Linked DNA regions of Sporichthya brevicatena. The protein of the gene in region 2 binds, or shares a complex with, the protein of the main gene of each other region. Links are inferred from orthologs where the notes say so. Each region holds a gene or a part of one and is shown on either strand. Other genes may lie near its edges.

Region 1 (9,340 bases), on a different replicon or contig from region 2:
CATGTGCATCTCGCTGCCGATGCCGTGACCGACGTACTCCTCGACGATCCCGTAGTCGCCCTGGCTCTCGACGTAGTCCTGGATCGCGTCACCGATGTCGTTGATCCGGCCGGTGAGGGTGGCCGCCGCCATCCCCCGCCACAGCGACTCCTCGCACACGCGCAGCAGCTCGAGGTGCTCCGGCGCCACGTCCCCGACCGGGATCGTGATCGCCGCGTCGCCGTGCCAGCCGTCGACGATCGCGCCGCAGTCGATCGAGACGACGTCGCCGTCCCGGATCACCCGCGGGCCCGGGATGCCGTGGACGACCTCGTCGTTGACCGAGGTGCACAGCGTCGCCGGGAAGTCCGGGACCCCGGGACCACCCGGGACCCCGATGAAGGACGGGATGCCGCCCGCGGAGCGGATGTTCTTCTCCGCGATCGCGTCGAGGTCCTTGGTCGTCATGCCCGGCTCGATGCTGCTGCGCAGCAGCTCGAGGGTCTCCCCCACGAGCAGGCCGGCCACCCGCATCTTCTGGATCTGCTCAGGCGTCTTGTACTCGATGGCGCGTCGCCGTCGGAACACGTCGGCCCCTCAGCTCTCCATGCGGTGCAGCGCGCCGATCGCTCGCTCGGTGACGTCCTCGACCGTGCCGGTCGCGTCGACCCCGACGAGGATCGAGCGGTCGGCGTAGTAGTCGACGATCGGCGCGGTCTGCTCGTTGTAGACCTCCAGCCGGTGCCGGATGGTCGCTTCCTTGTCGTCGTCGCGCTGGAACAGCTCGCCCGAGCACCGGTCGCAGACGTCCTCGACGGCGGGCGGGTCGAACTCGACGTGCCAGATCTGACCGCAGTCCCGGCAGGTGCGTCGCCCGGCGAGGCGGCGGACGACCTCCTCGTCGTCGACGACGAGCTCCATGACCATGTCCAGGCCACTGCCCATGTCGTCGAGCATCGCGTCGAGGACCTTGGCCTGGGCGACGTTCCGCGGGAACCCGTCGAGCAGGTACCCGTTCACCGCGTCCGGCTCGCTGATGCGGTCCTTCACCATGGCGATGGTGATCTCGTCCGGGACGAGGTCACCGGCATCCATGTACTTCTTGGCCTCGGCGCCGAGCGGCGTCCCCTGGCTGACGTTCTTGCGGAAGATGTCGCCCGTCGAGATCTTCGGAATCGACAGGTGTGCCGCGATGAACTCCGCCTGGGTGCCTTTCCCCGCTCCTGGGGGACCCACAAGGACGATGCGCATCTACCGCAGGAATCCCTCGTAATTGCGCTGCTGCAGCTGGCTCTGGATCTGCTTCACGGTGTCCAGGCCGACCCCGACGATGATGAGGATGCTCGCACCACCGAACGGGAACTGCTGCGTCGCGCTGCTGCCGAGAATGCCGATCGCCACCATCGGGATGAGCGCGATGACGCCCAGGTAGAGCGCACCCGCGGTGGTGATCCGGTTGAGCACGTAGTCGAGGTACTCCTCGGTCGGGCGGCCGGCCCGGATGCCGGGGATGAAGCCGCCGTACTTCTTCATGTTGTCCGCGAGCTCCTTCGGGTTGAAGGTGATCGCGACGTAGAAGAAGGCGAAGAAGACGATCAGGATGAAGAACGAGGCCATGTACAGCGGGTGGTCCCCGGTCGTGAAGTACTTCTGGATCCAGAGGGCCCAGCCGCTGTTCTTGTCGTCCGAGATCTGGGTCGCCAGCGCCGGCAGGTAGAGCAGCGACGAGGCGAAGATGACCGGGATGATGCCGGCCTGGTTGACCTTGAGCGGGATGTAGGTGCTGGTCCCGCCGTACATGCGGCGGCCGATCATCCGCTTGGCGTACTGCACCGGGATGCGGCGTTGCGCCTGCTCGACGAACACGACCGCGGCGACGAGCACGAGGCCGGCGGCGCAGACGCAGATGAAGACGAACCAGCCCTCGACGACCTTGATCTGCCACAGCTGCTGCGGGAAGGTCGCGGCGATCTGCGTGAAGATCAGGACGGACATGCCGTTGCCGACGCCCTTGTCCGTGATCATCTCGCCCATCCACATGATCACGCCGGTGCCGGCGGTCATGATCGAGACCATCGTGACGATCCCGAACCAGCCGATGTCCTCGTGGATCAGCGGCAGGTCACAGCCCTGGAGCAGTCGCCCGGGCTGACGCGCGATCGCGATCAGGGCGGTGGACTGCAGGATCGCGAGCGCGATCGTGAGGTACCGGGTGTACTGCGTGAGCTTCGCGGTGCCGGCCTGGCCCTCCTTCTTGAGGGTCTCCAGGCGTGGGATGACCACGACGAGCAGCTGGATGATGATGCTCGCCGTGATGTACGGCATGATCCCGAGCGCGAAGATGGCGAGCTGCAGCAGCGCGCCACCCGAGAACAGGTTGATCAGGCCGTAGATCCCGCCCTCGTCCAGCGCCGGTTCCAGGCAGGTGTTGATGGCCTGGGTGTCCACCCCCGGCGTCGGCACCTGCGAACCCAGCCGGAACAGCAGGATGATGCCGAGGGTGAACAACAGCTTCTTGCGCAGGTCAGGCGTACGGAACGCCTGCGCGAACGCGGTGAGCACGTTTCCTCCTGCGCGGACTTACGGGGCGGGTGTGCGGCCTGGCGGGGTCGGGACTCGTACGGAGGCTAACTCACGGACCGCTCAGGCGAGCGGCGTGACCGTGCCGCCGGCGCCCGTGATCTTCTCGCGAGCCGAACCCGAGACCGCGTGCACCGTCACCTGCAGCGCCACGGAGACCTCCCCTGTTCCCAGAATCTTGACCGGGGAGTTCTTCCGGACCGCACCCTTGGCGACCAGGTCCTCGACCGTGACCTCGCCGCCGGACGGGTAGAGCGCCGCCAGCTTGTCGAGGTTGACGACCTGGTACTCGGTGCGGAACGGGTTGGTGAAGCCGCGCAGCTTGGGCAGCCGCATGTGCAGCGGCATCTGCCCACCCTCGAACCGGGCCGGAACCTGGTAGCGGGCCTTGGTGCCCTTGGTGCCGCGACCGGCCGTCTTGCCCTTGGAGCCCTCACCGCGACCCACGCGGGTCTTCGGCTTGTGGGCACCCGGGGCCGGGCGCAGGTGGTGAACCTTGAGCGTCATGGACCTAGACCTTCTCTACCGTGACGAGGTGCCGCACGGCGTTGATCATGCCGAGCGTGACGGGGTCGTCCTCGCGGATGACCTCCTGGGAGATCTTGCGGAGGCCGAGCGAGCGCAGGGTGTCGCGCTGGTTCTGCTTGCCGCCGATGGCGGAGCGGACCTGGGTGATCTTCAGCTGAGCCATCTCAGGCCCCCGTTCCCGCCGCCCGGGCGCGGAGCATCGCCGGCGGGGCGACGTCCTCCAGGGGCAGGCCACGACGGGCCGCCACCGCCTCCGGCTTCTCCAGCCGGCGCAGCGCGTCGACCGTTGCGTGAACGATGTTGATCGAGTTGTCCGACCCCAGCGACTTGCTCAGGATGTCGTGGACCCCGGCGCACTCCAGGACGGCGCGGACCGCACCGCCGGCGATGACGCCGGTACCCGGGCTGGCCGGACGCAGCATGACCACGCCGGCGGCCTTCTCACCCTGGACGGGGTGCGGGATGGTGCCCTGGATCCGCGGGACCTTGAAGAAGTTCTTCTTGGCCTCCTCGACACCCTTGGCGATCGCCGCGGGCACCTCCTTGGCCTTGCCGTAGCCGACGCCCACGGTGCCGTCACCGTCGCCGACGACGACCAGCGCGGTGAAGCTGAAGCGCCGGCCACCCTTCACGACCTTGGCGACACGGTTGATGTCGACGACGCGCTCGACGAACGCGCTCTTCTCCTGCGAGCCGCCGCCGCGACGGTCGTCGCGACGGTCGCGACGGTCGCCGCCACCGCCCTGGCCGCCGCCGGCCCCGCCACCGGGGCCTCGACGCTGTTGACCGGGCATCAGAACTCCAATCCAGACTCGCGGGCACCGTCGGCGAGCGCGGCGATCCGGCCGTGGTAGCGGTTGCCACCCCGGTCGAAGACCACCGCAGAGACTCCCGCGGCCTTCGCGCGCTCGGCGACGAGCTCGCCGACCTTGCGCGCCTTTTCCGTCTTGTCGCCGGCTGCGGTCCGCAGCGAGGCGTCCATGGTCGACGCCGACGCCAGGGTCACGCCGGCGGTGTCGTCCACCACCTGCGCCACCATGTGGCGGCTGGACCGGTTCACGACGAGACGCGGACGCGTCGCCGTGCCGGAAACCTTCTTGCGGACCCGAAGGTGACGGCGCTTGCGGGCCACCCCCTTGCGGGAGATGCCCTTGCCGATCTTGACGCTGACAGCCATGGCTACTTGCCAGCCTTTCCGACCTTGCGGCGAATGACCTCGCCGGCGTAGCGCACACCCTTGCCCTTGTACGGGTCGGGCTTGCGCAGCTTGCGGATGTTCGCGGCGACCTCACCGACGAGCTGCTTGTCGATGCCCGCGACCGAGAACTTGGTCGGGGACTCGACGGCGAAGGTGATGCCGGGAGGCGCCTCGACGGGGACCGGGTGGCTGTAGCCCAGCGCGAACTCCAGACCGGAGCCCTTCGGCTGGACGCGGTAGCCGACGCCCGCGATCTCCATCTTCTTCTCGTAGCCCTGGGTCACGCCGATCACCATGTTGTTGATCAGCGTGCGGGTCAGACCGTGCCGGGACCGCGAGTCCCGGTTGTCGTCCGGGCGCGTGACGGTGAGGACGCCGTCCTCACCCTTCTCGACCGTGATGGGCGAGACCACGGTGTGCGTGAGGGTGCCCTTGGGGCCCTTCACCGTGATCTCCGAGCCCGCGATGGTCACCTCGACGCCGGACGGGACCGGGATCGGAAGCCTGCCGATTCGCGACATGTGGTGCTCCTCCTCCCGTTACCAGACGTAGGCGAGGACTTCCCCGCCCACACCCTGCTTGACGGCCTGCTTGTCGGTCAGCAGGCCGGACGACGTCGAAATGATGGCCACGCCGAGGCCACCGAGGACCTTGGGCATGTTCGTCGACTTGGCGTACACGCGCAGGCCCGGCTTCGAGATGCGGCGCAGGCCGGCGATCGCACGCTCCCGGCTCGGGCCGTACTTCAGCTCGAGCGTGAGGCGCTTGCCGGGGACGCCCTCGACCTCGTCGACGGTCCAGCCGGCGATGTAGCCCTGCTGCTGCAGGATCTCGGCGATGTGCGCCTTGATCTTGCTGTAGGGCATCGACACGGTGTCGTGGTACGCGGTGTTCGCGTTGCGCAGGCGCGCGAGCATGTCCGCGATCGGGTCAGTCATCGTCATGTCGGCTCCCCCTTACCAGCTGCTCTTGGTGACGCCGGGCAGCTCACCGCGGTGCGCCATGTTGCGCAGGCACACGCGGCAGAGGCCGAACTTGCGGTACACGGAGTGCGGGCGCCCGCAGCGCTGGCAGCGGGTGTAGCCACGCACGGCGAACTTCGGCTTGCGCGCCGCCTTCGCGATCAAAGACTTCTTGGCCATGGGTCGGTCTCCTTACCGCGACTCGGCGAACGGGAAGCCGAGGTGACGCAGCAGTGCGCGACCCTCGTCGTCGTTGGTGGCGGTCGTGACCACCGTGATGTCCATGCCGCGCACGCGGTCCGTCTTGTCCTGGTCGATCTCGTGGAACATCGACTGCTCGTTCAGACCGAACGTGTAGTTGCCGCGGCCGTCGAACTGCTTCGGCGACAGACCGCGGAAGTCGCGGATGCGGGGCAGCGCGATCGACAGCAGGCGGTCGGTGAACTCCCACATGCGGTCGCCGCGCAGCGTGACGTGCGCGCCGATCGGCATGCCCTCGCGGAGCTTGAACTGCGCGATCGACTTGCGGGCCTTGGTGACCTGCGGCTTCTGGCCGGTGATGGCCTCGAGGTCGCGGACGGCGCCGTCGATCAGCTTGGAGTCGCGAGCGGCCTCGCCGACGCCCATGTTCACCACGACCTTGACCAGCCGCGGGATCTGCATGACGTTCGCGTAGCCGAACTCGCTCTGCAGCGCCGGGACGATCTCCTCGCGGTACCGCAGCTTGAGGCGGGCCGGAATCTTCTCGACGCGCTCTTCGGTGGCCGTCATCAGATGTCCTTCCCCGTGCGCTTGGAGACCCGGACCTTGCGGCCCTCCTCGTCGCGGCGGTAGCCGACGCGGGTGGGCAGGTGGTCCTCGGGGTCGACGAGCATCACGTTGGAGACGTGGATCGGTGCCTCCTGCGTGACGATGCCGCCGCTCTGCGCGCCGCGGAGACCGGTGGTCACCTTGGTGTGCTTCTTGATGCGGTTCACGCCCTCGACGAGGACCTTGTCAGCCTCGGGGTAGGCCTGGATGACCCGGCCGCGGACGCCGCGGTCCTTGCCCGAGATCACCTGGACGGTGTCGCCCTTCTTGATCTTCATAGGTCAGAGCACCTCCGGAGCGAGCGAGATGATGCGCATGAAGCGCTTGTCCCGCAGCTCGCGCCCGACCGGGCCGAAGATGCGGGTGCCGCGCGGGTCCCCGCCGTCCTTGATGATCACGGCCGCGTTCTCGTCGAAGCGGATGTAGGAGCCGTCGCCACGGCGACGCTCCTTGGTGGTCCGGACGACGACCGCCTTCACGACCTCGCCCTTCTTCACCCCGCCGCCCGGGATCGCGTCCTTGACGGTGGCGACGATGATGTCGCCGATGCCCGCGTAGCGCCGACCGGAGCCACCGAGAACGCGGATGCAGAGAAGTTCCTTCGCACCCGTGTTGTCGGCGACGCGCAGTCGCGACTCCTGCTGGATCACTGCCTACTCCTGGTTGTCGCGCTGGTTCTCGGCGTGCTGCCGAGCCTTGCGGAACTGGCTTGCTGGTGGCTTGCGGTGGGCCTTGCTGCCGTGCGCGCTTACTTGGCCTTCTCGAGGATCTCGACCACGCGCCACCGCTTGGTGGCGGACAGCGGCCGGGTCTCGGCGAGGAGAACGCGGTCGCCGACGCCGGCCTCGTCGTTCTCGTCGTGGGCCTTCAGCTTGTTGGTGCGGCGGATGACCTTGCCGTAGAGCGGGTGCTTGACCCGGTCCTCGACGGCGACGACGACGGTCTTCTGCATCTTGTCGCTGACCACGAGGCCCTCACGGACCTTGCGGAAGCCGCGCTGGGTGGACTCACTCATCAGGCAACGCCCTCGAACGTCGTGATGCCGAGCTCGCGCTCCCGCATCGTCGTGTAGATCCGCGCGATCTCCTTCTTGATCGCACGCAGCCGGCCGTGGCTCTCGAGCTGACCGGTGGCGGCCTGGAAGCGGAGGTTGAACAGCTCCTCCTTGGCCTCCTTGAGCTTGCTGAGCAGCTCGGCGTCGTCGAGCTCACGCAGCGCGGCGGCGGCCTTGTTGGTGACCTGCTTCTCGTCAGCCATCAGCCCTGCACCCCCTCGCGGGTGACGAACCGGCACTTCATCGGAAGCTTGTGGATCGCGCGGCGCATGGCCTCGCGAGCGACGGGCTCCGGAACACCGGACAGCTCGAACATGACACGACCCGGCTTGATGTTCGCGACCCACCACTCCGGCGAACCCTTACCGGAACCCATGCGGGTCTCGGCGGGCTTCTTGGTGAGCGGGCGGTCCGGGTAGATGTTGATCCAGACCTTGCCGCCACGCTTGATGTGACGGGTCATCGCGATACGGGCCGACTCGATCTGGCGGTTGGTCACGTAGGCCGGCTCGAGAGCCTGGATGCCGAAGTCACCGAACGCGATCGTGTTGCCGCCCTTGGACGCGCCGTGGCGGTCCGGGTGGTGCTGCTTACGGTGCTTGACGCGACGTGGGATCAGCACGGTTCAGCTCTCCCCTCCCGCGCCCTCGGGCGCGGACGCGGCCTCGGCCGGAGCCGTGGTGGTGGCAGTGGGCTCGGTGGCGGGCGCCGACTCGACGGCCGGGCCACGGCCGGGACGCTCGCCGCGGCGCGGACGACGGTCCGGGCGGCTACGGGCACCGGCGGCGGCCGCGGCGCGCTGCTGGGCCTCGCGCTCGGCGCGGGTGCCGGTGACGTCACCCTTGTAGATCCACACCTTGACGCCGATGCGGCCGAAGGTCGTGCGCGCCTCGAAGAAGCCGTAGTCGATGTCCGCGCGCAGCGTGTGCAGCGGGACGCGACCCTCGCGGTAGAACTCCGAGCGCGACATCTCGGCGCCACCGAGACGGCCCGAGCACTGCACCCGGATGCCCTTGGCGCCGGCCTTGGTGGCCGACTGCAGCGCCTTGCGCATCGCACGACGGAACGCGACGCGGGAGGCGAGCTGCTCGGCCACACCCTGCGCGACGAGCTGCGCGTCGACCTCGGGGTTCTTCACCTCGAGGATGTTGAGCTGAACCTGCTTCGAGGTGAGGTTCTCCAGACGCGTGCGGATGTTGTCCGCCTCCGCGCCCTTACGGCCGATGACGATGCCCGGACGCGCGGTGTGGATGTCGACGCGGACCCGGTCGCGGGTGCGCTCGATCTCGACCTTGGAGATGCCGGCCCGCTCCATGCCCTTGGTGAGCATGCGGCGGATCGCCACGTCCTCCTTCACGTAGTCCGCGTAGAGCTTGTCGGCGTACCAGCGGCTCTTGAACTCGCTGGTGATGCCGAGCCGGAACCCGTGCGGATTGACCTTCTGGCCCACTATCGGGTCCCTCCCTTGGACTCGGACGTGACGACGATCGTCACGTGCGAGCTGCGCTTGCGGATGCGGTAGGCGCGGCCCTGGGCGCGCGGCCGGAACCGCTTCATCGTCGGGCCCTCATCCACGTACGCCTCGCTGATCACCAGCGTCCGCGGGTCGAGGTTGAAGTTGTTCTGCGCGTTCGCGATGGCGCTGGCGAGCACCTTGCCGACCGGCTCGCTCGCGGCCTGCGGCGAGAACGCGAGCAGCGCCTGCGCCTCGGCGGCCGGGAGCCCGCGAATCATGTCGACGACACGACGAGTCTTCATCGGCGCGATTCGCAGGTGCCGGACGCGCGCAACCGCGCTGTCGGGCCTGCCCCCACTCAATGTGGATGCCATCGCTATCCCTCAGTTCTCTCTACTCAGCTCTCGGCGGTTCTTAGCGGCGGCGGGACTTGCGGTCGTCCTTCTCGTGACCGCGGAACGTCCGGGTCGGCGCGAACTCGCCGAGCTTGTGACCGACCATCGACTCGGTGACGAAGACCGGGACGTGCTTCCGGCCGTCGTGCACGGCGATCGTGTGACCGAGCATCTCGGGCACGATCATCGACCGGCGCGACCAGGTCTTGATGACGTTCTTGGTGCCCTTCTCGTTCTGCACCTCGACCTTCTTGGCGAGGTGGCCGTCGACGAAGGGGCCCTTCTTCAGGCTGCGGGGCATTACTTACGACCCTTTCCGGTCTTGCGACGACGGACGATCATCGAGTCGCTGGCCTTCTTGTCGGCGCGGGTACGGCC
Region 2 (9,786 bases):
TCGGACGAGCTCGCGCACAGCCTGGTCGGGAACGACCTGCTGGAGTCCGCCCGGTTCATCGCGGAGGCCGGGGGTGTTCCGCTGGAACCGGTCGAGATCGTCGAGCAGTTGCTGGACGGGGTCATCGAACGCGTGCGCACCCGCATCCCTTGGCGGCCGGGGGCCCGGGAGCTGCTGGAGGACCTGCACGCCCGCCGCGTCCCCTGCGCACTGGTGACCATGTCCTGGCGCCGCTTCGCCGAGGCGATCGTCGACGCGGTGCCCGACCGCTTCGCCGCGCTGGTGACCGGTGACGAGGTCGACCGCCCGAAGCCCTACCCCGACCCGTACCTCGTCGCGGCCCGGCTGCTGGGCCAGAACCCCGCGGACTGCGTCGCGATCGAGGACAGCCCGAAGGGCGTCGCCTCCGCCGTCGCTGCCGGCGTCCCGACCCTCGCGGTCCAGAACGTCGTCCCGCTCTCCCCCGGCCCGGGGCTCACCCTCGTCCACACCCTCGAGGACTGGACCCCCGAGCGCCTCGCGACCCTGCTCCCTCCGCCGGCTCCCGGCCGATAGCGGTCGCCCAGAATCCACAAGGGGTGACACCCCTTACTCCGCAGTAAGGGGTGTCACCCTTTCTTCACACGACCTGCACTGGAGATGACATCTCTTGTGCAGGCCCGACGCGCACTGGAGATGACATCTCTTGTGCAGGTGCCGGTGGTGCTGATGAGGTGTCAGAGACGTTGCGTCGCCGGGGATCCAGGGCCGCGGCGGACCCAGGCGTCGACGAAAACGGACTGTCGGTGGTGCCGTCTAGGTTCATCAGTGATGACGGGGACATCGACAGCAGCAGGGTTACCCACGCCGAGTGCGTGGGGCATCTCGTTGGGCATCGCGCCCGGCGAGGGCGAGTGCGCGTCGATGACCGGGGCCGAGTCGGTCGCGCTGCTGCGCGCCGCCCAGCGGCAGCTCAACGCCGCCCACGCGGTCTGGCTGGGCATGGTGGCCGAGGTCGGGACCCGCGGACTGGATTCCGCTGCCTTGGATTCCGCGGACGAGATCGTGCGCCTGACGGCCCCGGACCGCTGGGGCGCCGACGAGGTCCGCACCGCGCTGCGGATCTCCGCGTACTCGGGCAACGAACTGCTCGACTTCGCCTGGGCGATCGTGCGGCGCTTCCCGAAGTTGCATGCCGCCATGGCTGCCGGCGAGTTGAGCATCGAACGCGCGAAGGTGATCCACTTCTGGGTCCGGGACATGAGCGACGAGCACGCCAACACCGTCATCGACGAGGTCCTCGGGCACTGCTCGATCGACGCCGACCGCCCGTGGACCAGTGAGCAGATCGGGGCCCGGTGCCGCACACTCGGCATCCAGCTGGACCCGGACTGGGCCCAGCGCCGGTTCGCCGAGGCCCACCGGGACCGGCGGGTGATCTCCTGGCGCAACGAGGACGGCACCGCCACCCTCGCCGCGCAGAACCAGGACCCCGCCCGGGTCGCCGGTGCGATCGCCCGAGTCCGCAAGCTGGCTGATGATGCGAAGCGGGACGGTGATCCGCGGCCGGTGGATCACCTGCGCTCGGAAATCGCGCTCAACCTGCTCGACGGCACCTACGCCGACCTCACCGACGGCCAGATCCTGGCCCACCTCGCCACCACCCGCCCCGCCGACGCGGAGATGGGTGAGACCGACGTGCCGGAGCCCGAGCCGGAGGCAGAGCGGGATCCGGCGCCGGCGCCGGCGCCGGTGGCGCGGTCGCCGCACCACGGGGTGCAGGTGACCGCGAAGCTCTCGACCCTGCTCGGGATGGACCGCGACCCCGCTGAGCTCTCCGGGCAGGGACCGGTCCACGCCGAGTACGCCCGCGACCTGGTCCGCCAGCTCTCGGCCGGGCAGTGGCGGTTCGCGGTCACCGGCCCCGACGGGTACGCGGTCTCCTCCGGGCTCGTCGCCGCGCGGCCGGTCGACTGGGAACGGCGCCGGACCAGTGACCACGGCATCGTCGACCTGCTCATCCCCGCCGACCTGCTGCAGGCCCTGCTCGAGCAGACCATCAGCAGCCCCGCGGTCGCGCTCTGGCGCCCGGTCCTGGTCGAGATCGGCCGCCACCACCTGCTCGCGACCGCCGGCGCCGAGAAGGACAACCCGGACGGGCAGCCCGCCCCGGAAGACCCCGACGACGCCCGGCGGCGGTTCCCCCGCCAAGGGCTACGCCGGGACACCCAACTGCGGATGACCACCTGCCAAGGCCCCGGCTGCCGCCTCCCCGCCGCCCGGTCCGAGATCGACCACACCCTCGACCACGCCCGCGGCGGCCTGACCCTCGCGGGGAACCTCGGCCCCCTCTGCGAGCACGACCACGACCTCAAAACCAAAGGCGGCTGGCAACTTCTCCGGCTCGGCCACGACCGAGTCCGCTGGATCACCCGCCTCGGCGCCGTCTACGACGTCGAAATCCCACCCCTGATCGAACCCGAGCGACATCGACCCCGCCCCGCACCCGACGAGCCAGCAGTCTGAGGCTCCCGGGGCGATCAAGGCCGCCCCGGGAGGGCTCAGAGGTCCTAGCTCAGCGGCGGCCCTTCTTGCGGGCCCGGCGCTCGGCGCGGTTGCCGCGGCCGGCGCCGTTGGAGTCGGCGTCGGAGCCGTCGGAGTCCGCACGCTCGGTGTGGATCTCCTCCTCGCCATCGGCGCCGGGAGCGGTGAAGGTCAGCTCGCGCGGACGCTCGGGCGCCTCGAGGCCCTTGGCCAGGAGGTGGGCCTCGCCGTTCATGGACTCGTCGTCCTCGCCGGCGCCGCTCTCGTCGATCTCGACCTCGACGTTGAAGATGTAGCCGACCGACTCCTCTCGGATGGCCTCCATCATCGCCCGGAACAGGTCGTAGCCCTCGCGCTGGTACTCGACGAGCGGGTCGCGCTGGGCCATCGCGCGCAGGCCGATGCCCTCGCGGAGGTAGTCCATCTCGTAGAGGTGCTCGCGCCACTTGCGGTCGAGGACGGAGAGGACGACGCGCCGCTCGATCTCGCGCATGACCTCCTCGCCGACGGCCTCCTCACGCTCGTCGTAGCGGTCGAAGGCGTCGTCCTTGAGCTTCTCCTTCAGCGTCTCGACGTCGCGCGCGTCGACGTTGTCGGGGTCGTCCCAGATCTCCTCGGGGGTGATCTTGACGGGGTACAGCTGGCGCAGCGCGTTCCAGAGCTTCTCGAGGTCCCAGTCCTCGGCGAAGGTGTCCTTGGTCTCCGCGTCGACGTAGGCGTCGATCGTGTAGTCGATGAACTCCAGCACCTGGTCGCGCAGGTCCTCGCCGTGGAGGACGCGGCGCCGCTCCTCGTAGACGACCTGGCGCTGCTTGTTCAGCACCTCGTCGTACTTGAGGACGTTCTTGCGGATCTCGAAGTTCTGCTGCTCGACCTGCGACTGCGCGGACTGGATCGCGCGGCTGACCATCTTCGACTCGATCGGCACGTCCTCGGGGACGTTCAGCCGCGTCAGCACCTGCTCGACGACGCCGGCCTTGAACAGCCGCATCAAGTCGTCGCCCAGCGACAGGTAGAACCGCGACTCGCCCGGGTCACCCTGACGGCCGGACCGACCACGCAGCTGGTTGTCGATACGGCGCGACTCGTGGCGCTCGGTGCCGAGGACGTAGAGCCCGCCGAGCGAGGCGACCTCGTCGTGCTCGGCCTTGGCCGCCTTGGTGGCCGCCTCGAGCGCCTCGGCCCACGCGGCCTCGTAGCCCTCGGGGTCCTCCTGCGCGTTCAGGCCGCGCCGCTCGAGCTCCTCGTGCGCGAGGAACTCGACGTTGCCGCCGAGCATGATGTCCGTACCGCGACCGGCCATGTTGGTGGCGACGGTGACGGCGCCCTTGCGCCCGGCCTGCGCGACGACGGCCGCCTCACGAGCGTGCTGCTTCGCGTTCAGGACCTCGTGCGGGATGCCCTGCCGCTTCAGCAGGCCGGACAGGTGCTCGGACTTCTCGACCGACGTCGTACCGACGAGGACCGGCTGGCCCTTCTCGAAGCGCTCCGCGATGTCCTTGACGACCGCGGTCCACTTCGCGTCCTCGGTCTTGTAGACGAGGTCGGGCTGGTCGATGCGGATCATCGGCTTGTTCGTCGGGATCTGGACGACGCCGAGCTTGTAGATCTTGTCGAACTCGGACGCCTCGGTCATGGCCGTACCGGTCATGCCGGAGAGCTTCGAGTAGAGGCGGAAGAAGTTCTGCAGGGTGATCGTGGCGAGCGTCTGGTTCTCGTCCTTGATCGGGACGCCTTCCTTGGCCTCGATCGCCTGGTGCATGCCCTCGTTGTAACGACGGCCGGCGAGCACGCGACCGGTGTGCTCGTCGACGATCAGCACCTCGCCGTCGACGACGATGTAGTCCTTGTCGCGGCGGAACAGTTCCTTCGCGCGGATGGCGTTGTTCAGATAGCCGATCAGCGGCGTGTGCACCGACTCGTAGAGGTTGTCGATGCCGAGCCAGTCCTCGACCTTCGCGATGCCGGCCTCGTGGACGGCCACGGTGCGCTTCTTCTCGTCGACCGAGTAGTCGCCGGTCTCGGGAACCTTGCCCTCGCGGATCGAGTCCTTCGCGGCCTCGCCCTTGCGCAGCATCTGCACGAGCCGTGCGAACTCCGAGTACCACTTGGTGGCCTGGTCCGCGGGGCCGGAGATGATCAGCGGCGTCCGAGCCTCGTCGATGAGGATCGAGTCGACCTCGTCCACGATCGCGAAGTTGTGCCCGCGCTGGACGAGCTCGTCGGCCGTCCACGCCATGTTGTCGCGCAGGTAGTCGAAGCCGAACTCGTTGTTCGTGCCGTAGGTGACGTCGCAGGCGTACTGCTCACGGCGGACGGCCGGCGTCTGCTGCGCCAGGATCGTCCCGACGGTCAGGCCGAGGAAGCGGTGCACGCGACCCATGAGGTCGGCCTGGTAGCTGGCGAGGAAGTCGTTGACGGTGATGACGTGGACGCCCTTGCCTTCCAGGGCGTTCAGGTACGTCGGACCGGTCGCGACGAGGGTCTTGCCCTCACCGGTCTTCATCTCGGCGATGTTGCCCATGTGCAGCGCCGCGCCACCCATGATCTGGACGTCGTAGTGCCGCTGGCCCAGCGTGCGCTTGGCGGCCTCGCGCACGGTCGCGAACGCCTCGGGGAGGATGTCGTCGAGGGTCTCGCCGTCGTTCAGACGCTTGCGGAACTCGTCCGTCATGGCGCGCAGCTCGCCGTCGGACATCTTCTCGAAGTCAGGCTCGAGGATGTTCACCTGTTCGGCGATGCCGGCCAGCTTGCGCAAGGTCTTGCCCTCGCCGGTACGCAGCATCTTGTCGAGGAGATTGGGCACCCGCGGAGCTCCTGCCTGGTCGTGCTGCCGAATCGTGCGGTCGAACGTGGAGCCCATCGTAGGCGTCCGGCGATCTCCGCACGTCCGCCGCGTGGCCGGTGCGCCGCAGGTCGGCCGCGGGGGGCGCGGTGGGACGGGTCCGCAGGTGGGGGACGTAATGACCCAGTCGGCGCATTAGCGCCCGGAGGGGACGTGCGCTGAGTTTGAATAGTCTCTGTGACCACTCCCGACCCACACGCACCTCCAGAGCTGCCGCCGGAGCCGATCGAGATCGCGGCCGGCACGCTCCAGCTGCGTCCGTGGGAGCACCGGCTGGTCCCGGAGCTGCTCGCCGCGATGCGGGACCCGGTCTGGCGCGAGTGGGCCGTGGCCAAGGTCCCCGAGACCGAGGAGGCCGCCGGCGCCTGGATCGACGCCCGCCTCCGGGCGTGGCGGGAGGGACGCGTCCTCTCCTTCGCCGTCCAGGACGCCACGACCGCCGAGCTGCTGGGCTCGGTCACGCTCCGCTCGTTCGGGATCTGGCCCCGCGCGGCCGACATCGGGTTCTGGACCGCCCCGGCCGCGCGCCAGCGCGGCGTCGCGGTCGCGGCCGTCAACGTGGTCACCCGCTGGGCCTTCACCTCGCTGGAGCTGAACCGTCTGACGCTCTACCACGCCCTGCAGAACACGGCGGCGTGCCAGGTGGCCACCGCGGCGGGCTACCTGCTGGAGGGCGTCGCCCGCGGGGCGCTCCCCCGCGCCGGCGGGGGCTGGTTCGACATGGAGATGCACGCCCGCCTCGCCGGGGATCCGGCCCCGCGCCCCGCCGCCCCGACCCCGTAACTCCCGGGGCAACCCCCCTGCGTAGAGTGAGCGCCGCACATTCGACGTACGGCTCGAGGAGGGCACCGGTGGCGCACGGCGGTCAGGGACGCCCGATCTCGTGGATCGCGGTCCTCGTCATCTGCGTGGGATTCACCGTGGCCGGGGTCGCGCTGTGCATGGACCCGACCTGGTGGCTGTTCTGGACCGGGGTCGGCATCACCGGCGCCGGCGGCATCTTCGCCCTCGCGGTGGGGATCATGGAGGACTACTCCACCGAGGGTCACTGACAGGTTGTTGTCCCGGGTAACTGTCCCGGGGTAATTGTCGGACCCCTCCGGCAGTATCTGCGGGGTGGACTCCCTCTCCGCCGCTGACGCGCGCCGTCTCGCGCTGCGGGCCCAGGGTCTGCTCGGACCACGGCCCCGCAATCCCGCGGCGGTCCTGCGCGGAGTCGGGGCGGTCCAGCTGGACACGATCTCGGTCCTCGCCCGATCCCACGAGCTGGTGCCCTACGCCCGGCTCGGGCCGGTCGGACGCGCCGCCGTCGAGCGGGCGTTCTGGAGCGGCGCCTGCGTGGAGTACTGGTCGCACGCGGCCTGCATCCTCCCGGTCGAGACCTGGCCGCTGTACTCGTTCCGGCGGCGGCACTTCCGCGACCGCGGGATCCGCTGGCACGAACGCCCGGCCGAGTCGGTGTTCGCGGAGGTCCGAGCCCGCCTCGCCGCGGGCGGTCCGGTGACGACCGGCGACATCGGCGGGGCCAAGAAGGGCGGCCCGTGGTGGGACTGGTCGGGCCAGAAGATCGCCATCGAGTTCCTGCTCGACACCGGTGAGGTGGTCTGCACCCGCCGCGTCGGGTGGCGCCGGGTCTACGACCTGGCCGAGCGCGCGCTCCCGGCCGAGGTGCTGGCCGCCGACACCCTGGACGACGCCGAGTGCCACCGCCGACTGGTGGCCGCCGCCGGCGCGGCCATGGGGGTCGCGACCGTCGCCGACCTCGCGGACTACCCGCGGATCTCCCGGGCGGACGTCGAGGCCGTCCTGCCGGACACCGGGCTGGTCCCGGTCGAGGTGGAGGGCTGGCCGGCCCGCGCCTGGGCCGACCCGGCCGCGCTGGCCCAGCTCGACGCTCGCGGCCGTCACCGCACGACGCTGCTCTCCCCGTTCGACTCCCTGATCTGGGACCGCAAGCGCACCCAGCGCGTCTTCGGGTTCACCCACGCCCTGGAGGCGTACAAGCCGGCGGCGAAGCGGGACTACGGCTACTTCACGATGCCGCTGCTCTCCGGCGGCCGTCTGCTCGGCCGCGTGGACCCGAAGCGGGTCGGCACCACGCTCGCGGCGCAGGCGGTCTTCCTCGACACCTCGGCGGCCGTCGCGCCGATGGCCACCGCGCTCTGGGAGGCCGCGGCCTGGGTGGGCTGCGACTCCGTCTCGATCGACCGGGTCGAACCGGTCGGTCTCGCCGACCGCCTGCACGACGCCCTGCTCGCCGCTGCCTGAGGAGCCGCCGATGTACGAGACCCCCGAGGACCTGACCGCCCTGCAGGAGCTGCTCGACCGGAGCCGGGCCGGCGCCGGCAGCCACCTCGCGGACATCTTCACCGCGGACCGCTGGCTCGACGCCAAGGCGCTGACCGAACGACTGCAGGGCATGTGCCTGCTCTCCCTCGCCACCGTGACCGCCGACAACCGGCCGCTGGTCGGGGCCGTCGACGCGTTCTTCGTCCGCGGCTCGTTCTGCTTCGGCAGCTCCCCCACCTCGGTCCGGGCCCGGCACATCGCCGCCCGGCCGCAGGTGAGCGCGCAGCACCTGCCCGGCGAGCACCTCTCGGTCACCGTCCACGGGCGGGCGATCCCGATCGACTGGACGGGCGGGGACCCCTGGGCCGCTCCGCTGCTCGACGCGTTGCGCGACAAGTACGGGCCGGACAACTTCGGTGACCAGGGTTACCCGTACTGGCGGATCGAGGCGGAGAAGATCTTCGTCTTCCACATGGATCCGGAGCCGTCCGCCGCGCCCTGACCCGGACCGCGTGCCGCGGCCGGGGCCCGCGACCGGCAGAATCGCCCCATGGCCACTCGCTACACGCACACGTTCACCTGGGACGCCCCGCCCGCCGCCGTCCATGCGATGGTGACCGACCCGGGGTACCAGGAGCAGCGGGCGCAGGCCGGCTCCCCGATCAGCGCCGAGGCGTCGGTCACGAAGGCCGCCGACGCCACGACGATCTCGGTCCACCGGCTGATGGCCATCGACCCACCGGGCTTCATCAAGAACTTCGTCGGCGACAAGATCGGCATCCAGGAGACCCAGACCTGGACCAGCCCGACCGAGGCGACCCTGCTCGTGGAGATCCTCAAGCAGCCCGGTGACGTGCGCGGCACGATCCGGCTGGCCGAGTCGGGGGCGTCGACGGTCGTCACCGTCGAGGCGTCGATCGCGGTGAAGGTCCCCCTCGTCGGGGGCAAGGTCGAGGGCTACGTCGCGAGCATCGTCGACCGGCTCCTCGTCAAGGACGAGGAACTCGGCAAGGCCTGGCTCGCCGGCGGGGGTCGCTGACCCCGCACCGCCATCCCTGACGGAAGGTCAGGTGATGTCGAGCAGCTTCTCGCGGACCGCGTAGAAGACCGCTTCCATCCGGGAGTGGAGCTGCAGCTTCTCCAGGATGTTGCGGACGTGGTTCTTGACCGTGTTCTCGCTGATGAACAGCTCGCGCGCGATCTCGCGGTTGTTGCGGCCGCGGGCGACCAGGCGCAGGACGTCGAGCTCACGCTCGGTCAGGCGCGGGGCCGGGACGCGATTGCTGCTGCGCGGGTCCTTCTTGATCAGCGAGGCGAACTCGTTGAGGAGCTTGGACGCCATGGCCGGGCTGATCAGCGACTGGCCCTCGTGGACCGCGCGGATGCCGGTGGCGACCTCCTCGATGGAGATCTCCTTGAGCAGGTACCCCGTCGCGCCGGCCTTGACCGCCTCGTAGAGGTCGCTCTCCTCGTCGCTGATCGTCAGCATGATGATCTTGGCGACGGGCGCGACCTCCTTGATCGCCGCGGCCGCCTCGATGCCCGAGAGCTTCGGCATGCGCACGTCGAGCAGGACGACGTCGGGGAGCAGGTCGGCGGCCTTGCGCACCGCCTCCTCGCCGTCGGCCGCCTCGCCCACGAGGGCGAAGTCGGACTCCTGCGAGAGGACCATCTCCAGACCACGGCGGAACAGCACGTGGTCGTCCGCGATGAGGACGCGGATCGGTTCGTTGGGGGGCCCGGACTGACGCGGGATCTCGGCGCCGCCCACCTCGCTGCCGGGGTCGCTCATGCCCGCAACCTAACCCGGACGGGCCCCCCGTGTGGCCCGATTGGAAATGTTCGGAGTAGCCACACGGGGTGGTCCCGTTCGACTTGACCCGTTGTGTACCGAAAAGTGCCGGGTCGTCAGTTGTCGCGGGTCAGACCCTCCTCAGGTCTGCAGGCGGATGACGCCGTAGTCGTAGCCGTGCCGGCGGTAGACGACGCTCGGGAGGCCGGAGTCGGCGTCCACGAACAGGAAGAAGTCGTGACCCACGAGCTCCATCTGGTAGAGCGCCTGGTCCAGCGTCATGGGTGCGGCCTGGTGGGTCTTCTCGCGAACCACCATCGGGCAGTCGCCCTCGACG

Evidence for each region.
Region 1: the proteins of secA (region 2) and secY are in contact, whole or in part, in a crystal structure (PDB 3DIN), measured with the Thermotoga maritima proteins. The link is inferred for Sporichthya brevicatena from one-to-one orthologs. Residues at the interface, in WP_004082002.1 of Thermotoga maritima: Glu261, Ala262, Arg263, Lys300, Ala301, Arg302, Thr303, Ile304, Ile305, Leu323, Tyr324, Asp325, Pro326, Val329, Ser330, Tyr333, Ile336, Lys340, Phe345, Val349, Glu363, Phe364, Tyr374, Ser375, Gly376, Gly377, Glu393, Ile395, Thr482, Ser483; in WP_004081795.1 of Thermotoga maritima: Glu108, Gly109, Glu110, Glu111, Ala236, Glu237, Arg238, Arg239, Ile240, Thr241, Ile242, Gln243, Tyr244, Ala245, Arg246, Arg247, Val248, Thr249, Gly250, Arg251, Arg252, Val253, Tyr254, Gly256, Ala257, Ser258, Thr259, Tyr260, Leu261, Pro262.

What each region holds. Positions count from the first base shown.
Region 1 is NZ_BAAAHE010000010.1:70,423-79,762, reverse strand. What follows is about bases 387-3,258. They hold secY (preprotein translocase subunit SecY), read right to left. Parts: upstream 2,542-3,258; coding sequence 1,231-2,541; downstream 387-1,230. Other genes in these bases: rpsE (30S ribosomal protein S5), read right to left, coding at 3,252-3,258; rpmD (50S ribosomal protein L30), read right to left, coding at 3,071-3,250; rplO (50S ribosomal protein L15), read right to left, coding at 2,623-3,066; ABD401_RS07240 (adenylate kinase), read right to left, coding at 577-1,230; map (type I methionyl aminopeptidase), read right to left, coding at 387-567. Outside these bases: more of map, read right to left, coding at 1-386; more of rpsE, read right to left, coding at 3,259-3,881; rplR (50S ribosomal protein L18), read right to left, coding at 3,881-4,264; rplF (50S ribosomal protein L6), read right to left, coding at 4,267-4,806; rpsH (30S ribosomal protein S8), read right to left, coding at 4,825-5,229; ABD401_RS07200 (type Z 30S ribosomal protein S14), read right to left, coding at 5,242-5,427; rplE (50S ribosomal protein L5), read right to left, coding at 5,440-6,018; rplX (50S ribosomal protein L24), read right to left, coding at 6,018-6,335; rplN (50S ribosomal protein L14), read right to left, coding at 6,339-6,707; rpsQ (30S ribosomal protein S17), read right to left, coding at 6,806-7,072; rpmC (50S ribosomal protein L29), read right to left, coding at 7,072-7,314; rplP (50S ribosomal protein L16), read right to left, coding at 7,314-7,733; rpsC (30S ribosomal protein S3), read right to left, coding at 7,737-8,561; rplV (50S ribosomal protein L22), read right to left, coding at 8,561-8,941; rpsS (30S ribosomal protein S19), read right to left, coding at 8,982-9,263; rplB (50S ribosomal protein L2), read right to left, coding at 9,263-9,340. UniProt on the Escherichia coli protein: The central subunit of the protein translocation channel SecYEG. Consists of two halves formed by TMs 1-5 and 6-10.
Region 2 is NZ_BAAAHE010000004.1:130,699-140,484, reverse strand. The notes cover bases 2,355-5,672. They hold secA (preprotein translocase subunit SecA), read right to left. Parts: upstream 5,309-5,672; coding sequence 2,555-5,308; downstream 2,355-2,554. Other genes in these bases: ABD401_RS02000 (GNAT family N-acetyltransferase), read left to right, coding at 5,546-5,672; ABD401_RS02010 (HNH endonuclease signature motif containing protein), read left to right, coding at 2,355-2,505. Also shown: ABD401_RS02015 (HAD family hydrolase), read left to right, coding at 1-555; more of ABD401_RS02010, read left to right, coding at 904-2,354; more of ABD401_RS02000, read left to right, coding at 5,673-6,151; ABD401_RS01995 (HGxxPAAW family protein), read left to right, coding at 6,220-6,420; ABD401_RS01990 (winged helix-turn-helix domain-containing protein), read left to right, coding at 6,485-7,636; ABD401_RS01985 (pyridoxamine 5'-phosphate oxidase family protein), read left to right, coding at 7,647-8,159; ABD401_RS01980 (DUF2505 domain-containing protein), read left to right, coding at 8,208-8,696; ABD401_RS01975 (response regulator), read right to left, coding at 8,724-9,449; hpf (ribosome hibernation-promoting factor, HPF/YfiA family), read right to left, coding at 9,591-9,786. UniProt on the Escherichia coli protein: Required for protein export, interacts with the SecYEG preprotein conducting channel.